4 regions of the Paenibacillus sp. FSL H8-0048 genome follow, and region 4 is predicted to be linked to each of the others. Evidence: riboswitches for the same ligand, from Rfam matches in the RefSeq annotation. Region 4 holds a riboswitch; each other region holds the start of a gene.
The links. A riboswitch is a leader RNA that binds a small molecule or an ion and turns the genes downstream of it on or off. The one in region 4 is predicted to bind cyclic di-AMP.
Positions count from the first base shown of each region.

Region 1: it holds a riboswitch for cyclic di-AMP, as region 4 does, so the genes downstream of both, NSU18_RS19190 (C40 family peptidase) here and NSU18_RS16860 (hypothetical protein) in region 4, are expected to answer to the same signal.
Region 2: it holds a riboswitch for cyclic di-AMP, as region 4 does, so the genes downstream of both, NSU18_RS02300 (APC family permease) here and NSU18_RS16860 (hypothetical protein) in region 4, are expected to answer to the same signal.
Region 3: it holds a riboswitch for cyclic di-AMP, as region 4 does, so the genes downstream of both, NSU18_RS19540 (3D domain-containing protein) here and NSU18_RS16860 (hypothetical protein) in region 4, are expected to answer to the same signal.

Region 1 covers NZ_JBBODF010000001.1:4,511,921-4,517,226, forward strand. Annotated here, with positions in the region: gene NSU18_RS19175 (M1 family metallopeptidase) at 1-509, shown strand, start outside; gene NSU18_RS19180 (hypothetical protein) at 519-1,352, shown strand; cyclic di-AMP (ydaO/yuaA leader) riboswitch at 1,565-1,703, shown strand; gene NSU18_RS19185 (C40 family peptidase) at 1,761-2,189, shown strand; cyclic di-AMP (ydaO/yuaA leader) riboswitch at 2,578-2,720, shown strand; gene NSU18_RS19190 (C40 family peptidase) at 2,725-3,216, shown strand; gene NSU18_RS19195 (GNAT family N-acetyltransferase) at 3,497-3,982, shown strand; gene NSU18_RS19200 (c-type cytochrome) at 4,109-4,465, shown strand; gene NSU18_RS19205 (4a-hydroxytetrahydrobiopterin dehydratase) at 4,560-4,835, opposite strand; gene NSU18_RS19210 (hypothetical protein) at 5,046-5,306, opposite strand, start outside.
Region 2 covers NZ_JBBODF010000001.1:486,049-491,354, forward strand. Annotated here, with positions in the region: gene NSU18_RS02285 (sensor histidine kinase) at 1-1,082, shown strand, start outside; gene NSU18_RS02290 (DsbA family protein) at 1,176-1,940, shown strand; gene NSU18_RS02295 (disulfide oxidoreductase) at 1,937-2,371, shown strand; cyclic di-AMP (ydaO/yuaA leader) riboswitch at 2,598-2,758, shown strand; gene NSU18_RS02300 (APC family permease) at 2,888-4,705, shown strand; gene NSU18_RS02305 (ABC transporter ATP-binding protein) at 4,893-5,306, shown strand, end outside.
Region 3 covers NZ_JBBODF010000001.1:4,584,256-4,589,561, forward strand. Annotated here, with positions in the region: gene rsmA (16S rRNA (adenine(1518)-N(6)/adenine(1519)-N(6))-dimethyltransferase RsmA) at 1-629, opposite strand, end outside; gene rnmV (ribonuclease M5) at 626-1,177, opposite strand; gene NSU18_RS19540 (3D domain-containing protein) at 1,339-2,499, opposite strand; cyclic di-AMP (ydaO/yuaA leader) riboswitch at 2,788-3,017, opposite strand; gene NSU18_RS19545 (TatD family hydrolase) at 3,217-3,987, opposite strand; gene NSU18_RS19550 (HD domain-containing protein) at 4,041-5,306, opposite strand, start outside.
Region 4 covers NZ_JBBODF010000001.1:3,979,227-3,984,532, reverse strand. Annotated here, with positions in the region: gene NSU18_RS16870 (family 43 glycosylhydrolase) at 27-1,685, shown strand; gene NSU18_RS16865 (hypothetical protein) at 1,704-1,910, shown strand; gene NSU18_RS16860 (hypothetical protein) at 2,459-2,911, opposite strand; cyclic di-AMP (ydaO/yuaA leader) riboswitch at 3,047-3,216, opposite strand; gene NSU18_RS16855 (WD40 repeat domain-containing protein) at 3,453-4,784, opposite strand; gene NSU18_RS16850 (glutaredoxin family protein) at 4,895-5,137, opposite strand; gene ytxJ (bacillithiol system redox-active protein YtxJ) at 5,134-5,306, opposite strand, start outside.

The DNA.
Region 1 (5,306 bases), 530 kb from region 4:
CCATCCTCGCCGCCTATGCCCGCAAATACCGCTTCCAGCACCCGACCACCGCCGACTTCCAGAAGGTTGTGGAGAAAGTGACCAAGCAATCCTGGCAGACTTATTTTGAACGGTATGTCTATGGCGGGGGGGCACCCGACTTCGCAGTTGATGATATCAGGCTCACGGTCAGACGGGACAACAGCGATGGCGGGGACAGCCGCTATAGCGCTGTGGTCGATGTAAGCAATAAAGGCAGCCTGTACCCCGATGTTCCCGTGAAATTCACCTTCGCAGACGGGTACACTGTGCAGCAATACTGGAATGGCGAGGGTAAGTCTACTTCCTTCGAGTTAGCGTATAAAGCGCCGCTGGTCTCCGCAGAGATCGATCCGGGGCATTCCATTCTGCTGGAGAGCAGGCATCTAAATAATTTCAGAATGGCGGAGCTTGAGCCGCGTACACTCTCCCGCTGGACGCTTAGCGCATCTACTCTGCTTGAAACCCTGCTCGGAACTCTTGTCTGGTGAGGTGAAGGAATGGTGAAAAGTTCAATTGCCCGCGGTTGGATCAGTATGAAAGAGCAGTTCTATATATTGATTCTGCTATTTATCTACCGGCTGTTCTGGGGATATTTCCTGTACAAATTCATTAAAAGCGCGGTTGTCCCCGTCCTGCTCCGCTACCCGGATGCGAATGCCGGCGGCAGCGGAATAGGCAGGCTGCTGTACTATATCGAAGGTCAGACCGCGCTGCGCACCGACCCTGCCGTGCAGCACTGGCTGTGGATGCTGCTGGCGCTGACAGTGCTAAGGCTGCTGGTGACTCCCTTTATCCGTGCAGGGCTGCTGCATGAGCTTCACCAGGAGCGCGCCGGAGCGCGGGGACTGTTCTTTTTTCCCGGAATGAGAAAATATGGGCTACCGATGCTGGTGTTCGGCATAGCCGAATGGGCGCTAACCCTCCTGCCGCTCTATTGGCTGCTTCCGCGTATGTACCGTCATCTGCTTAGCGGCGTTCTCGATGTACAGCTCCTGCTCAAGCTGGTGCCTTATGTGCTAGGCTGGCTGCTCTATCTCTTCCTTGTCCGCAAGCTTCTGCTCTATATGCAGTTCGGCTATACCGCAGGTAACGGCATGTTCTCCTCGCTGCTGATCTGTCTGAAGATGCTGATGCCTTCGATCGGTATATCCGTCATTCTGGGAGCGGGAAGCCTGGCCGTAATTCTGCTCTGCAGCGCCTCTGCTCTGTTCTATCCCGGATTGCCGGCTATTATGCTCCGCCAGGCCGCTCCGCTGCCCTCCACGCTGTTCAACATGTGGGGAATCGCTGCCCAGTACCATCTCTGGTCCAGTAAATCATTTCCACAATAATAAGCTGCTGAAGCGGCATACTAAAGAGAGTCACAGCCCCTTATCAGGGAGCAGGACTCTTTTTTGCATGAACCGGAGGACAAAAGCATTTGCAAAAGAGTAAATCCTCTGATACAATGATGGCTGTACTAGTAGTAACAAACTTGTAATATTTAAAGCAAAATCTTCCGTAACTATTGCAATTTAATCAATGCCGATAAGTCACTGTTCTGGTGCATAAAACGCCGAATTCCCTGCACCGGGAAGTGGGGGAACCATATTTTGGGTGAATTGATCTCGCTTTAGAGGGGTCATAGGGGAACCTTCTACCGAATCCTTAAGCTAACCTCGCAGGCCCTGGAAGGAGTACATCTTTTGATTAGTCAGAATTTCAAGAAAAAATGCACCGCAGCAGCGCTGGGTCTTGTGATGGTATTCACACTCGGAGCAGGCAGTGCCTTCGCAGATTCCAAAATGGATACTGTGATTTCAAAAACCATTGGGACGTCGTATAAAACCGGGGGCACAACCACCAGCGGCTTCGACTGTTCCGGATTTACCAAGTATGTGTTCAAGAATGTAGGACTTTCCTTGCCCCGCACCTCGAAAGCACAGTACAAAGTTGGAACAAGTGTATCTAAGAGCAATCTGCGTTCCGGTGATCTCGTGTTCTTCAATACCCTGGGTAACGGAGTGTCCCATGTCGGTATTTATGTTGGAAACGGGAAGTTCGCACAGTCCTCAAGTTCACGTGGTGTAACCATCAGTTCGATGAGCCAGTCCTACTGGGCCAACCGCTACGTTGGCGCCAAACGAGTAATGAGCACAACAGCCTACCAAGCTGTCGCTTACGATTGAACCTTTTGAAGCATACCCCGAATATTTCAGCCTCTAACAACTAAATGTAACTTATACGAGCCCGGGATGATTATTGCCGTAATCATTTCCGGGTTTTTCCTTTTCCTTATTCTACCTTTTACCCGAATCTACAGCCTTGAAACAGCATTTTCTTGCAAAAACAAAGAAAAAATCATATAAAATAATGCCTGCGCATAGTTATGAGTCTTCCGAAAGGGCTATAACTCTAAAAAACAGCAAAAAAGATGCATTAATATGTTATAAGTGATTGCCAAGCGCTTTAGTCTTTGTTACAATTATCGCAGTGAGCTTTTAGTAACATTTTTGTAATTATTGAATCGCTTTTAACAAAGGTTTTGTCATGTATTGAATGAACCGCTAATCCTAATCAACAGTCGTGCCGAGTTCCCTAATGAATTAGGGAAACGGGGGAACCACTTTGGGTGAATTGACCTCCTATTCTAAGAGGGGTCATAGGGGACCTTCAACCGAACCCTTAAGCTAACCTCGTAGGCATTGGAAGGGGTATTTACTTTTGAAGAAGAAGCTAGCAGCCGCAGTACTAAGCTTGTCCATTATCTTCACCATCGGAGCAGGAAGCGCTTTCGCGGATTCCAAAATGGATAAAGTGATCGACAAAGCCATCGGAACCAAATACGTGTCCGGCGGTACATCAACTAACGGGTTTGATTGCTCCGGATTTACAATGTATGTTTTTGATAAGATCGGCATTAACCTGCCCCATCAATCCGGCTCCCAGTATCAGATGGGCACTGCCGTGTCCCGTGACGAGATAAGACCGGGCGATCTGGTATTCTTTAATACCAATGGTAAAGGCGTGTCTCATGTCGGTGTTTATGTCGGTGACGGCGAATTCGCCCATGCCTCTTCCTCACGTGGTGTAACCATCAGTTCGCTGAGTGACAGCTATTACGTCAACCGCTACGTTGGCGCCAAACGAATCATGAGTACAGATGCTTACAAGAATGTAGCTTCGGATTCCCAAGACAATGATGATGTACAATAATTTTTTGCAACCAAACGCTCTTTTCCGAGATTTTTCCCGAAATCTTGGAGAAGGGCTTTTTTTGTCTATAAAATTACTTACCCGCCTCTATATTTGTAAAACACCGATTCTATACTTTCGGAAAATAATTATTGGCGTTTGTCAAGTTTCTGCATTTCCGCAAGGAATTTGCGTCGAAACTGGCCGTTTTTGTATATAATTAATATTAAGAACAAGTGGAAACGGCCTTGCCGTCCCTTTAAAGGATGATACCGTTTCGGCTGGAAGGAGGTCTCCCCTAATGATAAGCTCCCCGTTAACCTTTTACGTGGTGCCTATGGAGCCGCAGCATGCCGCTGAGATCTGTGAGTGGAGCTACAAGCCTCCGTATAATATTTACGGCTGGATGTCCTGGGAGCAGATGCAGGCGCTGGGGGTGGAGTTCGGAGATCCGCAGCTGCGAAGTGAGCAATATGTATCTGTCGTGAACGGGCAGGGGGATCTGTGCGGCTTTGCCCAGCTCTTTCCGATGGAGGGGGTAGTCCGGCTTGGTGTCGGAATGCGGCCCGAGCTGTGCGGCCATGGGATGGGGCATCTGTTCATGAAGGCTATTGTGCAGGCAGCACAGGCGCGTTACCCGGAGCGTGAGATCGACCTGGAGGTGCTGACCTGGAACCAGCGCGCCATCCGCGCTTATCAGAAATGCGGGTTCACTATAACGGATACCTATGAACGCCGCACTCCGACCGGTAATAAGCCTTTTTATTGCATGGTCTATGAGGAATAGCACCAGAAATAGATTGATTTTCAAAAAATGGATCATTTGTGTTCATTTTTTTGACACACATACTATGATAACGCTTCACCTTCCGCTATAATGGAGTCAGCAGCTTACATGGAGGGACGGATGCAGATGCAGAAATGGATCATGAGCGGTTTGTTTTTTGCCGCCTGTGCCTTTGCAGTAATCTTAATGTTTACCTTACCCGGTAAATCTGAGGTAGCCGAACAGAACAAGCCGACCATGCCGGAGGTTGTGCTGGACGCTGCGGGCGCAGAAGCCACAGTGAAGGCCAATTGTATCTCCTGCCACGGTGACCAGCTTCAGGGCGGGGCGGGACCCAGCCTGCAGCAGGAAGGCGCTTCGCATGACGCAGCTCAGATTTACAGCATAGTCACCAAGGGCCGCGGACAGATGCCTCCCTTCAAAGACAGGCTGGCCCCTGAAGAGATTGCGAATGTAGCCTTATGGCTGGCTGAGAAGAAATAAATGTATAATGCCCGTGACGAGGATAACGAATGATCCTTGCACGGGCATTTCTATTGACCAGATATTCCTGTTGTCTTCTTAGGGGCCTTGTCCTCTAGCGGGTCTTCTCGAATGCCTCATTAAATTCATGCGCCTGGCGGAGATCGAGCTTCTCCACATCTGCAGCCAGCCGCAGAACGACCGTCTTGTAATCAATGGTGATATGCGGGTGATGCTCAAAGGCCTCCGAAATTGCCGCTACCTCATCTACAAAAGCAATTCCCTTCATATATTCACTGAACATATATTTGCGCACCAGCCTATCCCTCTCCAGCTTCCAACCCTCAAGCTTGCCGATCTGCTCCTGCAGTTGTTCCTCAGTTAATTGCAATTCGTTTCCTCCCTTGCTAAGTTAACGGTTTCTTAAGCCTGCTCTTTCCTCCAAATAAAACATCCCTCAGCTTCAGAAAGTCCAAGGGATGTGCCAGGCCAAAGATTTTTGATTAAATGTATTCTGACATCCCGGCAATTAGTACTCCACTTCCAATCTTAACATGGCCGGATGCCCGGGACAAACCAGCTGCCGCATTTTGCCCCTGCTTTATACAAGAACGACCGAAGCCAAATCTTCATCGCCCAGCAGAATGTTAATGCGGTGTGTTTCTTTATCGTACATTACAACTCCGCTGCCCACCTGAATGACCGGCTCATTGCCCAGCGCGTAGAACAGGTCTTCCGCAAGCGCCTCCCAGACCTCCTGCCTCGATTCCTCCGGCAGATTCGTCCACTCTTCAGGCTCCATTTCAAAAAAAATGTACCCGTCTGAAATCCGTCCAACGGCTCCTGTCAGTTCAACCAGAAT
Region 2 (5,306 bases), 3.5 Mb from region 4:
GTGCTAATCCTGCTCTTCGGGCCATTACCGGATATAGCAGAGAAGAACTGGGGAATTATAAGGCGATCCTGTACAGCGAACGGGATGAAGCGGCCGTACGGGATGCTGTAACACGCGCTTCACGGGGGCAGTCCTCCAAGCTGGAGCTGAAGGTCCGGAGCAAAGGCGGGGAGCAGCTGATCTGCAGTGTCACCGTCTTTCCTTTGCTGCATCATACGGAGCAGTGGGTCTATATTGTGGCCGAGGATGTGACTGCTCTGATGAAGTATCAGTATGAGCTGCTGGAGGCCAGGGATGCCGCGGAGAGTGCTGTGACGATGAAAAGCGAGTTCCTCGCCACCATGAGCCATGAGATCCGCACACCACTGAACGGCATTATCGGCGTCAACCAGCTGCTGGCCGAGGAGATCAGCAATCCAGAGCATCTGGAGCTTCTGCGGCTTCAGAGTACAAGCAGCCACGCTCTGCTGCATGTGATGAGCGATATTCTCGATATCTCCCGCCTGGAGGCGGACGGCCTCTCGCTGAACAAAGATACTTTCGGGCTGAGGGCTTTGCTCCAAGGCTGTATGGATCTGTTCACGGTGAGCACACAAGACAAGCCGTTATCCCTGAAGCTTGAGATCGAAGAGGGGCTTCCCGACAAGTTCACCGGGGATGCGGCGCGTGTCCGCCAGATTCTGATCAATCTGATCGGTAATGCGGTGAAATTCACGCCATCCGGTACGGTAATGGTGAAGGTGGAATCCTATGGCGTCAGAGAGACCGCTCAGGCTCTGCAATTCATGGTGCGCGACACAGGCATTGGTATCTCTCCGGATAAGCTGCAGCTGCTCTTCCAGTCCTTCTCCCAGGTGGACGGGTCGCATACCCGCAAATACCCCGGTACAGGTCTGGGCCTTGCGATCTGCAAGAAGCTGGTAGACCTGATGCAAGGGGAGATCTGGGCAGAACCGGCAGAGGGTGGCGGCACACAATTCTTCTTCAGGATTAAGCTGCAGTCGCAGGAGCATTCCCCGGAGGTATTCTTCGGCAAGGATACCGGGGAAGGGAAATCGGCAGACGAGAACGAAGCCGTATAAGACAGCGATTGCCAACAAGAGAGTTAACATTATATAATTTGAAAGTAACTATTCTTTTATCACGACAGTCCTGAGGACGGAAAGGAACTCTCTTTGAGCAAAACAAAAAAGAACACTGTCATGGCTCCCCAGATGAGCAAGCAGGAGAAGCGCAGGGCAGAGCAGGAACAGCAGAAGCAGAAAACGAGAATTCTGATCGTGAGTACGGTAGCTATTGTCGTTATTATTTTTGTAGGCTTATTCATGCTGGCTTCGAAGGACTCTTCGCCTGCCGGTACAGACAGTAAGCCAGTTGCCTTCAATTACAGCGAAATGATGCGGCTTGGCAAGGAGGATGCTCCGGTCAAAATTGTGGAATTCGGCGATTTCAAATGCCCGGCTTGCGCCCAGTTCACCGGTGTGATCAAACCGCAGATCGTTCAAGGTTATGTGGACCAAAATAAAGCGGCCTTCTATTTCGTGAATCTGGCCTTTATCGGCAAGGATTCCAGAACAGCCTCCCTGGCTGCGCTGTCGGTGTATCATCAGAACCAGGAAGCGTTCTGGAAGTACTTTGATGCGATCTATGCGAATCAGGGAAATGAAGAAGAGGAGTGGGCTACATCTGACTTCCTGGTGAGTCTTGCCAAGCAGCTGGACCTGCCGGTGGATTATGATCTGCTACGTAAGGATATTGATGACCGTACCTATGAGAAGGAGCTGGACCGGGATATTCAGGTGGGCACCGATACGGGCGTAACGAATACGCCATCCTTGTATGTGAACGGCATCAAGGTGAAGGAGCCCTTCAATATGGAGGCGATTGATGCCCAGATTCAGGCAGCAACAGCAGCAGCGGGAGCAGGAGCCGCCCAATGACCGCCTTCTCTGCCTTCTGCCGGCGTAATTGTCTGTACTTGGCCTGGTTCGTCTGTGTGGTGGCTGTAGCGGGTAGCCTGTATCTCAGTGAGGTCCTGCATTACGAGCCGTGCAGGCTGTGCTGGTTCCAGCGGATCTTCATGTACCCGCAGCTGTTCCTGCTGGGGATCGCCACCTACCGGGCGGACAAGCGGATCATTCCTTATGTGCTTCCTCTTAGTCTGATCGGGGGCTGCATCTCTATTTATCACTATGCAGAGCAGAAAATTCCCGCCCTTAGCAAGGTGCTTCCCTGCACCATCGGCGTACCGTGCAACAAGGACTATCTGAATTGGTTCGGATTTGTAACGGTCCCTCTGCTTGCACTTATAGCCTTTGCCTTAATCTCCATTCTGCTCTGGACAGGACGCAAGGAGGAGCCTGCGGAGTAAGAAGCTGAGGGGCAGAAGGAAGAGAAGAGAATGCCCTTAATTTTAGCAAAAAATAATATACAAAAACCCTGTAAAATCACGTGTTAAAGGGATAATGAAAGAGAATGAAAGACCAAGACATACCGGATGATGAATTTGGTTGTTTTGAGTGCTTTTCATTCTTTTTTCATTTGTTTCCACGCTTTACGGAAGACGCGTTGTAGCTTAATATTAGTCCTTGTGAGAAGTTGAATATGCGCTGAATTTTCCGGATGGAAAAACGGGGGAACCACACTTTGGCCAAGGCCAAAAGGGGTGAATCGGAACGGGCCGCAAGGGCCTGTAACCGTAGGGCTACCACAGTCCGAATCCGCCAGCTAACCTCGTAAGCTACAAGTGGGATAATGACCATGCACTCTAAGGCATGCGGATCATTTCCGTATGCTTATTTTGGTGCCTGCATTTATGAAATCCACTTATGAAAACAGCGCAGGGAAAGCCCGTTTCAACTTAACCAAGAGAGGAACTGTTACTACAATGGTAAGCAAGGTAAAACGACTATTGATCGGGCGTCCGATGAAGTCGAACGAACTCGATCATGAAAAGTTATCCAAGGTGAAAGCACTGGCTGTCCTGTCTTCTGATGCGCTCTCGTCTGTAGCCTACGGAACAGAACAAATTCTAATCGTACTGGTGGCCGCCGGGTTCACCGCCATCTGGTACTCCTTGCCAATCGCATTAGCCGTATTGGGCCTGCTGGCTATTCTGATTTTGTCCTACCGGCAGACGATCTTCGCTTATCCCCAGGGCGGGGGCGCGTACATTGTCGCCAAAAGCAATCTTGGGGTGCATACCGGCTTACTGGCCGGCGGCTCGCTGCTGGTGGATTACATTCTGACGGTGGCCGTAAGCGCCTCGGCGGGGACGGATGCGATCACTTCAGCTTTTCCAAGTCTGCATAATCATAGTGTCCTCATAGCGGTATCTGTTATCGTACTCTTAACGATTGTTAATCTGCGCGGGGTGACCGAATCGGCTTCGTTCATCGCTATCCCGGTCTATCTGTTCGTCGTCTCCATCTTCGTGCTGATTATCGCAGGGATCTTCAAATATCTAACTGGCGGCGCTCATGCGCAAATTCCTGAGATTGGCTCGGCGGTGTCGAACGTGAGTATGTTCCTGCTGCTGAAGGCATTCAGCTCCGGCTGTTCGGCTCTGACCGGGGTTGAGGCTGTCTCCAATGCTATTCCTAACTTCAAAGCGCCGGCGGAGAAAAATGCAGCCAAAACGCTGATGCTCATGGGCCTCATTCTCGGGGTGATGTTCACAGGCATTACGCTGCTCGCTTACTGGTACGGCATTATGCCCGATGAGAAGGCCACCGTGGTCTCACAGATTACCGAGTCTACCTTCGGCCGCGGCGGACTGTACTTCTTCATTCAGGGGATTACGGCGGTTATCCTGTTCCTGGCAGCCAACACGGCGTACTCAGCCTTCCCGCTGCTGGCGTTCATGTTCGCCAAAGACAAATATCTGCCCCATGCCTTCATGGTGCGCGGCGACCGGCTGGGCTTCTCCAACGGTATTATTTTCCTCGGCGTGATGTCGGCAGTGCTGGTAGCGGCATTTCACGGGAATACGGAAGGACTCATTCCATTATATGCAGTAGGGGTATTCATTCCGTTCACGCTGTCGCAGCTTGGCATGATGGTCCAGTGGTACCGGACGAAGCCGCAAGGCTGGCAGAGCAAGTTCGCTGTGAATACGGTCGGGATGCTAACTACATTAACGATCACCATGATCTTCATCATCACCAAATTCTCCAGCGTGTGGATGGCCTTCATCTTCCTGCCGGTCGTCATTATTGTGTTCCACCGGATTCACCGCCATTATATGAATATTGCCGATCAGCTGCGGATCTGTCCGGCTACAGATAAGCCTTGTATCAAAGGAAGCACCGTAGTCGTTCCTGTCGCCGGTGTGACCCGCGCTGTACTGCATTCGATCAGCTATGCGAAGTCATTGACTGATAATGTCGTCGCTGTATATGTAGGCTTCGATGAAGAAGAGATTCACAAGATGGAGCAGAAGTGGGAGGAGTGGAACCCTGGGGTACGTCTGATCGTCCTGCGCTCCCGCTACCGCAGCATTATCCGCCCGCTGGTGAAGTTCATCGATACAGTAGAGTGGAAGACCTCTTCAACGGATCATATTACCGTCCTGATTCCGCAATTCGTGACCAAGCATTGGTGGCAGGCGGTGCTGCATAATCAGACCAGCTTGTTCATCCGCTCTTATCTAATGAATCAGAAGGACATTGTCATCGCCACGGTTCCTTTCCATTTGCATAAATAATATAGAAGATTACAGGAAGACGGCTGCTTCTGCTTCATGCGGAGGCGGCCGTTTTTACGTTTTAGTTGACAGAGATAATGAGAATCAATATCATCAATCTATAAGCAGTAATTGAGCTTGTCTGTTGTATAGCCGAAATTATCATAGAGGAGCCTTGCTCCAGTACATTTATATGAGGAGTGTTATCATGTCGGAACGTTTAAATACAGAGCAATTGAGCATCGGATATGCGGAGACTATGATTGTGAAGGGGTTGAATCTGTCGCTTCCGACAGGGAAGATTACGGCGCTTGTCGGGGCAAACGGCTCGGGGAAATCCACGATTCTGAAGACGATGGCCCGGCTCATGAAGCCGAAGAGCGGGAGTGTAATGCTGGACGGGAAGTCCATTCACAATCTGTCCACCAAAGAAGTGGCCCGCCAGCTGGCGATTCTGCCGCAGAATCCTACCGCCCCTGACGGCTTAACGGTATCTGAGCTGGTAGGCTATGGACGGTATCCGCATCAGAAGGGCTTCGGCAGCCTCACGCCTGAAGACCGCAGCATTATTGCCGATGCGATTGCGCTGACCGGCATGAATGAATTCCGTGACCGGCCGATT
Region 3 (5,306 bases), 610 kb from region 4:
AGCCGGATCACAGCCGATTCCACATTCGGCTGCGGGATGAAGACCGTACGCGGCACCATGCAGACCAGCTCAGGCTCGCTGTAATACTGGACGGCAATACTCAGGCTGCCGTACTCCTTGCCGCCTGGAGACGCCGCCATACGCTCAGCAACCTCCTTCTGGATCATGACTACGATATTATCCAGCGGCAGCTTCTCCTCCAGCAGCTTCATCAGGATGGGAGTAGTCACATAATACGGCAGGTTAGCTACGACGCTAACCCGGTCCCTGCCCGCGAAATCCTCAGCGAACAGCTCCTGCAGATTCACCTTCAGCACATCGTCGTTACGGATCTTCACATGGGAATATGGCGACAGGACATCTCTAAGAATCGGAATCAGCCTGCGGTCAATCTCTACCGCAGTGACAGCCCCGGCTGTCATCGCCAGCCGTTCCGTCAGTGCTCCGATCCCCGGCCCAATCTCAAGCGCACCGGCTGTGCTGTCCAGTCCGGCGGCATCCACGATTTTATCCAGAATATTCTGATCAATCAGAAAGTTCTGGCCCAGGCTTTTTTTGAAGGAGAATCCGTAACGCTGAATTATCGCTTTGGTTCTTGTTGGGGACGAGATATTCTCGATACCGCTCATGAAGTAATGCCTCCCTGATCAATTTGGGCGAGGGCCTGCGCGAATTCTTCGCGGGTAATGCCGAACATCGCCAGACGTTTGTACAGCTGCTTGCCATTGCAATAACCGATACCGAGCAGATTGCCAAGCTGCATTCTGCGCTCAGCCGCCCGGGGATGCACCATCAGCCCTGCGTCCATGAGTTCATCCAGCCCGATGATAGCCGGTGCCCCCTCGAAGGAGGTATGTACATGCTCCAGCGCATGGCGGATAGCCTCAGGCGAAGCATTCTCTATTCCGATATCCCCCTTGCGGGTAGCATCCTTCTCCGGGATGAAGGCATGCTTGCAGCCCGGCACCTTGGCCGCGACGATTTTGCGGATTCGCTCTCCGGCATGATCCGGGTCGGTAAGAATGATAACACCCCGGCGCTCCATGGCCAGCCTGATCTTGGCAATGACCCTGCTATCCACTGCCGAACCCCCGGTTTCAATCGTATCGGCCTCAACCGCCCGCTTAACGGCAACGGTATCACTTTTCCCTTCAACCACAATTAGCTCTTTAATCATAAATAATTTTACTCCTTACTCCAGAACGCAAAAAGAAGAGGATTCGCTCCCCTTCTTTTTGGCTAAAGAATGTATAAGTGATGAGCGGCAGCTCTCTAAAATTTCGTAAGTGCTTCCCTCACTATATCGTATTAACCGCTAATTTGCAAAAGACATTACGTTTAGTTCAGCTCCGGCTTCACAGGTCCGATCACATAAAGTGTGCGCGACTTGCGGCCGAAATTACGGGCATGGCTCAGCGAATCGTAATAGACATCCACCTTGTTGCCTTTGATGGCACCGCCGGTATCCTCTGCTCGGCGAAACCCTAATCCTTCAATGTACACCCACCAGCCAATTGGTATAACACTGGGATCTACAGCTATCGTGCGGCCTTCCGTTACGCGTGTACCGGAGGCAGTACGTGTTCCAATACCCGGTTCCTGCGACGAATACGCGGTCATGGATACGTTTTTGATCATTCTTTTATACTCGAAATCCACACCAGCCTTACTGGTAACATTGCTGGCCTTTGCGCTGGCTTTAGATGACTTGGAGGTTGTTACAGGTTTGGAGACTTTGGCAGTAACTACGACGGGCTTAGGAAGCGGCTTGGTACCAATGGCAATGACTTTGTCCTTGGTAACCGTCTGTACTTCCTTGCCGATCATGCGCATGGATGCCAGCTCGCCATCTTGATAGATCTTCTCGATGTGCTGAATCATTACGCCAGGCTTACCTGCCTGTGCCACTCTTACGGTTCCCTTGGTCAATGAGGGGTCTGCTGTCTTAATGACCCGGAAAGGCAAATTAGTTGTCCGTTGGACCACATGCTTGTTAATCCGGACAATTTTGATTTCCATGTCTGCAGATACTGCGGTGTCTAGCGAAGGGTAAATCTTGTCTAAGCCTTCCAGGCTGTAGCCCAGCTTGCCGATGGCCTGACCAATGGTATCCTCGGTCGTAAATAACGTCTCGGTCTTTCCGTCTACGGTAAGAGCGAACTTTTGCGCAGTGTTAATCACGATACGGTCGCCGTCTTTTATTTCATCACTAAGGCCAATAGATAATTCATCATGCGCCTGCAGCGTAATCTGTTCCTTAGCCAGCACATCACTGAACAGCGTTTCCCGCGTCTCCAGTGTCTGTACCTGTCCGTCTATTACTAGGGTAATTTCTTTTTTGCTCAGACCGTGTACGTACAGCAGTATTAACAGTGCGATAACAATCGATGCCACACCGGCAAGTAAAACTACGCGGGGATTTACTTGCTTCAACCGTAATGCGAAAGACCTGCTGGATGATTGCGAATCATGGGATACCTCTGGTTGGAATACGCCCACTCTTTCCATCCTCCTTACATAGCCCCGTCGTCCAAGTTATATCAAGGTAGACTGTATCATTTCTGACGAAACTAGGTTTGAGTTTGCAACAGGATACGCCCGCACTTGCTTCAGCGTTTCCTGCTCATGGATCGCCTGCTCGGCATAGGTACTCCGGAGATCTGTTATATAACAGTATGCCGGGAGCATCCTCATTATTCAAAACAAAAGAAGCCTAAAAAAGAGTTCATAGAGGACTCTTTCGTGGCTTCCCGGTGTCGAATACGTCGGAATGCTTATGCACGAGGTTTCCTCTCTTACTTGCGCTTACGGGGTTAGCTGTCGGGTTCGGACATAAGAGAGACGCCCTATCTCAGGTCACCCGCTCACGGCGGTTGCCCTCAAATTCACCCCAAGACCACGTAAAGAAATCAAATAATGCCTGCGGCAATTCTGCGTTAGTACTCTTGTACGTTCATGCGGCAGAGCATTATTGGTTCCCCCATTCTCCACTTCCGGAGACTCAGCGAGACGATCCATGAAATTAGTGACTGTCACAGTTACAACAGCTCACTGCACTGAAAAGATGATATCCTGTTTTGATACATGTTGTAAAGGACGATTCAACCACGTTTACGTAAAAAAATGATTAAAATATTGTAATAATCGGCCGTTTTTCCGTTATAAAAGTTTAATATATCCGCTATACTTCATTTTTCACCGCTTTTACTCCCGTTTTCATAGTATTCCAAATCGTTCCAGTGCGTTCGCATACGTAATTTCCGCCAATTCCTGTAATTCAATCCCTTTTATTGCCGCGGCCGCCTCCGCTACCAGTCTCACATGAGCAGTCTCATTTCGCTTGCCCCGGAAGGGGTGCGGAGTCAGATATGGGGAGTCGGTTTCGATCAGCAGCCGGTCCAGCGGAGTCTGGGCAAGCACCTCTTTGGGCACACGTGCATTCTTGAACGTAATCGGTCCTCCAAAAGAAAGATGGAAGCCCAAATCAAGACACATTTTGGCACTTTCCCAGCTGCCGGAGAAGGAGTGCATTACGCCGCCAACCTCGCCTGCCTTCTCCTCTCGTAGGATGCGGATCACATCTTCATGAGCATCGCGGTTATGAATACAGATTGGCATCTTCAGCTCACGGGCCAGCCCGATCTGCTTGCGGAATACTTCATGCTGCACATCCTTAGGGGAGGTGTCCCAATAGTAATCCAGTCCAATCTCACCGATGGCAACCACCTTGGGATGAGTGCACAGGGAGGCGATCCATTCCAGATCTCCGTCCTTCATCGTGATGGCATCCTGAGGATGCCAGCCAACAGCTGCATAAATATAATCATATTTCTCGGCAAGCTGCATGGTCGTCGGTATCGTGTCCCGGTTAAAGCCGATGTTGATCATCTTACTGACGCCAGCTTCCAGTGCCCTGGCAATGACCTCTTCGCGGTCTTCGTCGAATTGTGGAGCGTCCAGATGGGTATGGGTGTCGAATAACTGCATTACATTACATCCTTTCGGCCTGTTATTGTATCTATAATTCCAAGCTTGATCGGTTATTTGGCAAAAATCTCTGCGATGGACGCCGGCAGCTGTGGAAGGGCTTTCTGCAGCCTATCCTGCGGAAAATACAGATGGTGTCTGCCGCGGTGAATACCGCTGATGGAGCGGACAATATCCGAGACCTCGGAGATTTCCCTCAGCCGCTCATGCTTGTCCAGAAGCAGGATCTGCTTGCTGTCAAAGCCGTCTCCCGGACGGAATACGTCATAAGGAAGATCGGTGGGATAATCAATTTCCAGGTCATAATCGGGCCGGAGTCCCGCACCGGCAAAGCTGCGGCGGATTTCGCCAATTGTGTCTGCATCGAGATGCTCCATCTCTACATATTTATACAGTTTACGATGGATAAACCGGCTGCACAAGTCGCTCAGGATCTCATCCTCCTCCAGCGTCCACTGCATGAAGGCAGTCTGCATCAAGGCTTCATCCAGCAGCAAATACTGCCCGACCGTTACCTCTCCGCTGAACAGATCACTTAAAGGCTCGATCATGAAACGGAAGGCATGCTGCTGCTGCACCAGTTCCTTGGCCCGGCGGAGAATCTGTCTGAGAATAATCTCTGAGCTGCGGGTTACCGGATGGAAATAGACCTGCCAGTACATCTGATACCGCGACATCAGGTAATCCTCAATCGCATGCATCCCCGATTCCTTCACAACCACCCGGCCGTCATAAGGACGCAGCATCCGCAGAATCCGGTCGATGTCGATGGTTCCATAATTCACCCCTGTATAATAGGCATCCCGCAGCAGATAATCCATCCGGTCAGCATCAAGCGGTCCCGACACCAAATTGACAACAATTTCATGCTCATAGGTTTTAGAGATGACCGAGGCCACTTTACCGGGGAAATCTTCAGCCACATCACGCAGAATAGCAGTGATCTCTGTATCCTCCAGAATGATACGGCAGGTCCAGTCTTCATGATCCATTTCGAAAGCTTCTTCTATAGAATGTGAAAAGGGGCCATGCCCCAAATCATGCAGCAGTGCCGCACATAGGGTAAGCAGTCTCTCCTCCGGCATCCAGTCCTTGTAGCCGCTCCGTTCAAACTGGGAGATAATCCTCCGCGTAATCTCATATACCCCCAAAGAATGGGAGAACCGGCTGTGTTCCGCCCCATGAAAGGTCAAATAGGAGGTGCCCAGCTGCCGGATGCGCCGCAGACGCTGGAACTCCATAGTATTGATCAGTCTCCAGATAATAGTGTCCTGTACGTGGATATAATTGTGAACCGGGTCCTTAAATACCTTCTCTTC
Region 4 (5,306 bases):
GCTAAACAGCGAAGGGAAGCAAATCAATGACGAAGATTAATAATCCTATAATCCCTGGAATGGCACCAGATCCCTCTATTATTAGAGTAGATGATGTGTATTATATTGCGACATCTACGTTTCATTGGAATCCCGGCATTCAAATTTTCAAGTCAAACGATTTAGCGGATTGGGAGTTGACGGCCTTTGCCCTGAATAAAGGGGAAGTGAATCTAAGAGGCACAAATACTCCAGCCGGGATCTGGGCCCCGCATCTCTCCTACGATTCCAGGACGAATCGGTACTGGTTAGCCTATTCACATATGTTAAACATGGCAGGCCGTGAATTTAACTCGGATTCCTATGCCATGTGGGCAGAAGATATCCAGGGACCCTGGTCGGAGCCCATCTATCTGACATCCATCGGTTTCGATCCGGCGCTCTTTCATGATGAAGACGGCAAACACTATGTGTCCATTCTTGAATGGGAGACCCGTGAAGGGTATCAGGCGCCTGGACATATTGTGATCGCTGAATTTGATTTGAATGTGGGGAAGATCGCTGGACAATGGCACCGGGTGACGCAAGGCTTCACCAGCCGCGGCTGTGCGGAAGCACCGCAGATCTATAAATATAGAGATATGTACTATCTGCTATTAGCAGCTGGCGGAACGGGTTATGCTCATGGTGTGGAGCTGGGACGTTCGGAGAATATTTTTGGCCCCTATGAAGCGCATCCGTCGGGAGAGCCTATTATCACTTCCTCGCCGCGTCATCTATTCTCACTGGGCAATCCGGATGCCGGGCATTTTGAGATGTATAATCCAGGTTCAATCATGCAAAAAGCAGGTCACGGCTCATTAGTTCAAACCCAAACAGGCGAATGGTACATTGCCCATTTAATGTCACGGCCTGTGGAAGGAACGCTTTTAAACCCATTAGGCCGTGAAACCTCTATACAGAAAATGCATTGGACAGAGGACGGCTGGCTGGAAATGAAGGACGGATCGAATGTAGCCAAAATGGAGGTTGAGGGGTTAACAGGTGTTGAACTAGAGGGGGACAGACTCTCTCATGACGTATTTGATGATTTTAACCGGGAGCACTATGATCTTCACTTTCTGACTCCATACCGGGACCAGCAAGCAGCATGGGTGAATACGGTTGAACGTCCCGGTTACTTGCGCATTCATGGAGAGAATTCTTTCTTCTCGCAGATCAATCCGGCGATGTTGGCCACACGTGCTACCTCCCTTCATTATGAAGTTCAGACCAAGGTGGAGTTTCATCCCGATCATTACTCGGAAACGGCGGGGATGGGGCTATACTATGATTCGAATAATTGGCTGTACGTTCACTTGACCCACTCCGAATCAAAGGGCACTGTTCTATCTGTGCTGCAGGCCAAGCTGGGGGAACGCACCGAGCGGGTCCACCATTACATTCCTGTCCCTGAAGACACAGCGGAGCTCAAGCTGATCTATCATTCAGGCATCGCGAGTATCCATTACCGTTTCGGGGATAACGGGGATTGGCAAGCTTTTATAGAGAATATCGATGCACTCTATCTGTCGGATGAAGGCGTGAACGGGGAGCCGGGGGAGATTGGCGGATTTACAGGCTTGTTCAATTTCATCGGTTCGGTTGATGCCCACCAGCATGACTCCTTCGCTGATTTCGAGTACTATAGAGTGAAGAATTACTAACAGGAGTGGTGAATGGTTGTGAAGAAAAGCAGACAAACCCCCGTGCTGGTCGCGGCCTCTATCCTGCTCATTATTGTCAGCAGCCTGATCCCCTCGGATCAGTCGACATGGCTGGGGGCGTTACAGACCCTAATGCTGGGAGCCGGATTACTCGGCTGCTGTATGGCTTTTTGGCGGTTTGCCAAGGGCGGCAAGGGTGGTAAGAGCGGGAAAGGCAAGAGCTGAGTTCTATGTAATGAACAGTTGGCGGAGACAGGATCGGTTCATGGGATGGTTGAGCTATGAAAGGTGAGCCAGGCACAGTATGGGTGCGTGATGGCGCTGAGAGTCAAGGACTAAGTCGCGGCGGATGCTGCGGCTTTTTTTGATATGCTGTGGGGTCCCGCAAAGTACCTCAGTCATCATCGAAGCCAGAGCCCCATTTTGAGGGGCGGATTTTGTTTTGTAGGCGGACTCAGAGGCCTTTATTTTGTGAAAAAGACCGATTATCTCCCCGTTGCGGACTGAGAGGACGTTAACGGGCTGTTTGGAGCACCAAATGAGGCAGAATGGGTTAATTAAGCGCCTCTCAGTCCGCATGGTCTTCAGAATAGTCTCATTTGCCGAAATAGCGGATTTGTAGTCCGCCGCCCGCCCTCTCCTTCTGCCGCATCCGTATCCTAACTCCGCCACATCAGACTCCTTCTGCCGCATCCGTATCCTAATTCCGCCACAGCCAACTCGTTCCGCCGCACTCATTCCTGTATCCCACGAATCCCGCGTTATTCCCGGTCTCATCCCGCCGAAGGGCGGTGGACCGCAGGCAAGGCCGAATGTGCGGCTGCCATCTGTTCGCGTATTCCTCTAAGCCGGGCCTTCAGCTCGGGGATGCTGCACTCCAGGATCTGGCTGATGTCGGGCAAGGGGAGCTGGATGCCGTACCATAAGGCACTGGCAACGTGATCGTCCCAGTTGAGCACAGAAGCGGAGCGGCTATGGTTCCGCGCGAGCGCGGCACATTGGCGGATGCACTCTCTGTAAGCAGACGCAGCAGCGCTGTCTCCAGTGAGGCTGCCCTTCAGCCACAGTGGATGGAGGGCAGCGAAGGTGGCGGTGGTTGCTTGTTCGGCGCGGGCGCCTTTGTCCAGCAGCAGGCAGCTAAGCGCATAGACGGGACCGCTATATTGCTGGGTGTAGTGGTTGAACCCGGCAGCAGCTGTCAGTTTGGGCGGTAAGGGGTCAGGCATGTGGTCACGTTCCTTTCAGAATCTATACTGTGCAGTTCATTCCAGCGCGCAAAAAACCGCAGGCAGAGGAGGACCTCTGCCTGCGGTTGTGGGTAACAGGGCGTAAGACGCCTGGCACAAAAGCTTGGCGGATCAGGACTCTCTCCTTACGCTTACGAGGTTAGCTGTCGGATTCGGACGGTGAGAGTCGCCCTACCTGCCGGAGACCTGCGCGTGGCATTCTCCTTCGGATTCACCCCAAGTCGGCCTGACGGCCGGATGGTTCCCCCGTTTTCCACAAGACGGAAATTCAGCGTGCATGCATATGCTCATTTTCATGAATGCATTCATTTGCTTTCAACACGAATCATACTCTCTTCGGAGGGGGTTTGTAAAAATGGAAAAGAGTGCTATTCGCCTTGTTTTCAGCAAATGCCTGAATAGCTGCGCATAGGAAAGCCAAAACACCTATATGTAGCAGATTATCCGCCATTTATCTCGCTCAAGCGCTGTTTTTTATTTTTGGCAGACGGCGGTGGGGATGAAGGCCCCTTGTATTAGACTACCACCACAGCGGAACCTTCTGATTCTTCCAGGCAATAATCCGCTTCACCTCACGAACGGCTCCTGTTGTAATCTCATAGCCGCTACGCTCGGTGGCATGAAGGTCCAGGAAATGCAGCATCCCTCCATAAGTCCCCACGGCCAGCAATGTCTCATCCGCATTGACAGCTAAGCCTGATATAGTGCTTCCGGCATAATAACGCCACAGCTCCCGCCCCTCTAGGTCAATGAGCGTCAAGTAGCCATAGGCGTCGCCAATGACAACACCGTCCTTCAGCGCTGCCGCCGCATATACCCGGGCCTCCTCGTTGACAAGCGGATATTCCTGATCTGGCAGAAGCTTGCCTGCTTCCGCATCTTCAAGGGACACGGCGAGGGTAACGCCATTATAGAAGTGGCAGGCATTGTACCATACGCTATGCTGGTCCTTCGTAAATATAGTATAGTGCGGGTAGCTCGATTCCGGATTGAATAAGTGAACCTGTCCTGAAGTTGTGTCATATAAAAGATGGTCGCTGCCCTGGCTGCCGTAGGCAATCCATCTTCCGTCCGGTGAGACGGCACCATGCGGCATGTCAATTTCAATATGCTCCATCTCATCTGCTTTATATTCTTCGAGATCAGGATGCAGCAGCTTCACCTCCCAGGGCTTATCCAGCGCTTGCTGGACCAGGAAAATTCCCTGGCTCGTAACAAGCAATAACGCCCCGCCCCCGTTAAAAGGAATGATCTCCTCCAAGGGTAACTCCTGGTCCAGGCTGTCTAAGTTCAAAACAGTAAAGTCCGGGTCCAGCGCTTGAATCGTTCCATTTAGCTCACGCCATGAAAGCTCGGCAACGACCTCTCCCTGCAACTCGCTGTTCATGGATTGCATAATGGTAATGCCTTGAGTTCCGGCGAGCGCATAGAACTGATTATCAGGAGATGCCCCAACCAGGCTAAACTCGTCGAATACGGAAATAACATCCTTATGCACAGCCACAACTGCATTCTTCTCCCAGGGTGAGCCTATGCTGAACACCACAGCATCATCACTGATGAAATGGATACCGCGAACCGCCTGCATCTCCTTCTGAAAGTGGCCGGAGAGCGGCCACGTTGCCGCCGGCAATTGCGCCCGCAGCTCAGCAATTTCACCATGCTCATTAGCTCCCCGAATCATCTTATAGATTGTGGCGGCGAGGGCCCCGCGTGTATCCTCTGCCGGTTCATCTCCCGCCTTGTCCCAGCCTTCAGTCAGTCCCTTATGTACGAATTGATTGACGTCGCTCGCATAACGCTGTCCTTCTTCACGCCATTTGGCGGCCTGCTCATCTTGTAGCCAGTTCAATTAATCAGTCCTCCTGTTCCTCCAGATATATATAAATATACATATTTTACATCAATGAATCGCAAAAAAAAGGTGCTGCTCCTGTTGAGAGGACAGCACCTTTGTGTATATTACAGAACAGCAGCATCCATAAGCTTCTGGAGCTCAGGAAGATTGAAGCCCTTGACTGCCCGGTCCCCGGATACGGTGACCGGAATGCCCATGAAGCCCAGCTTCTCCACTTCCTCCTGATAGACGGAGCTTGTCATCACTTCCCGCACCTCGAAGGGAATGCCTTTGCTCTCCAGCAGCTGCTTGACCTGATTGCATTCGCTGCAACCGGAGGTCGAGTAGACAATTACGTTCCCGCTCATTGTTCCACTGCTTCCTTTATCGCTTTTTGGGTAATCTTCCAGTGTGAGGTGTTCCAGCGGACTTGGCTGTCCTCCAGCAGGAAGATTTGCGGGGATTCATGCTTGATTCCGAAATCCTCGGCAATCTGATTGGAGACAGGACGGTCTTCGATTACATGGACAACGGCGG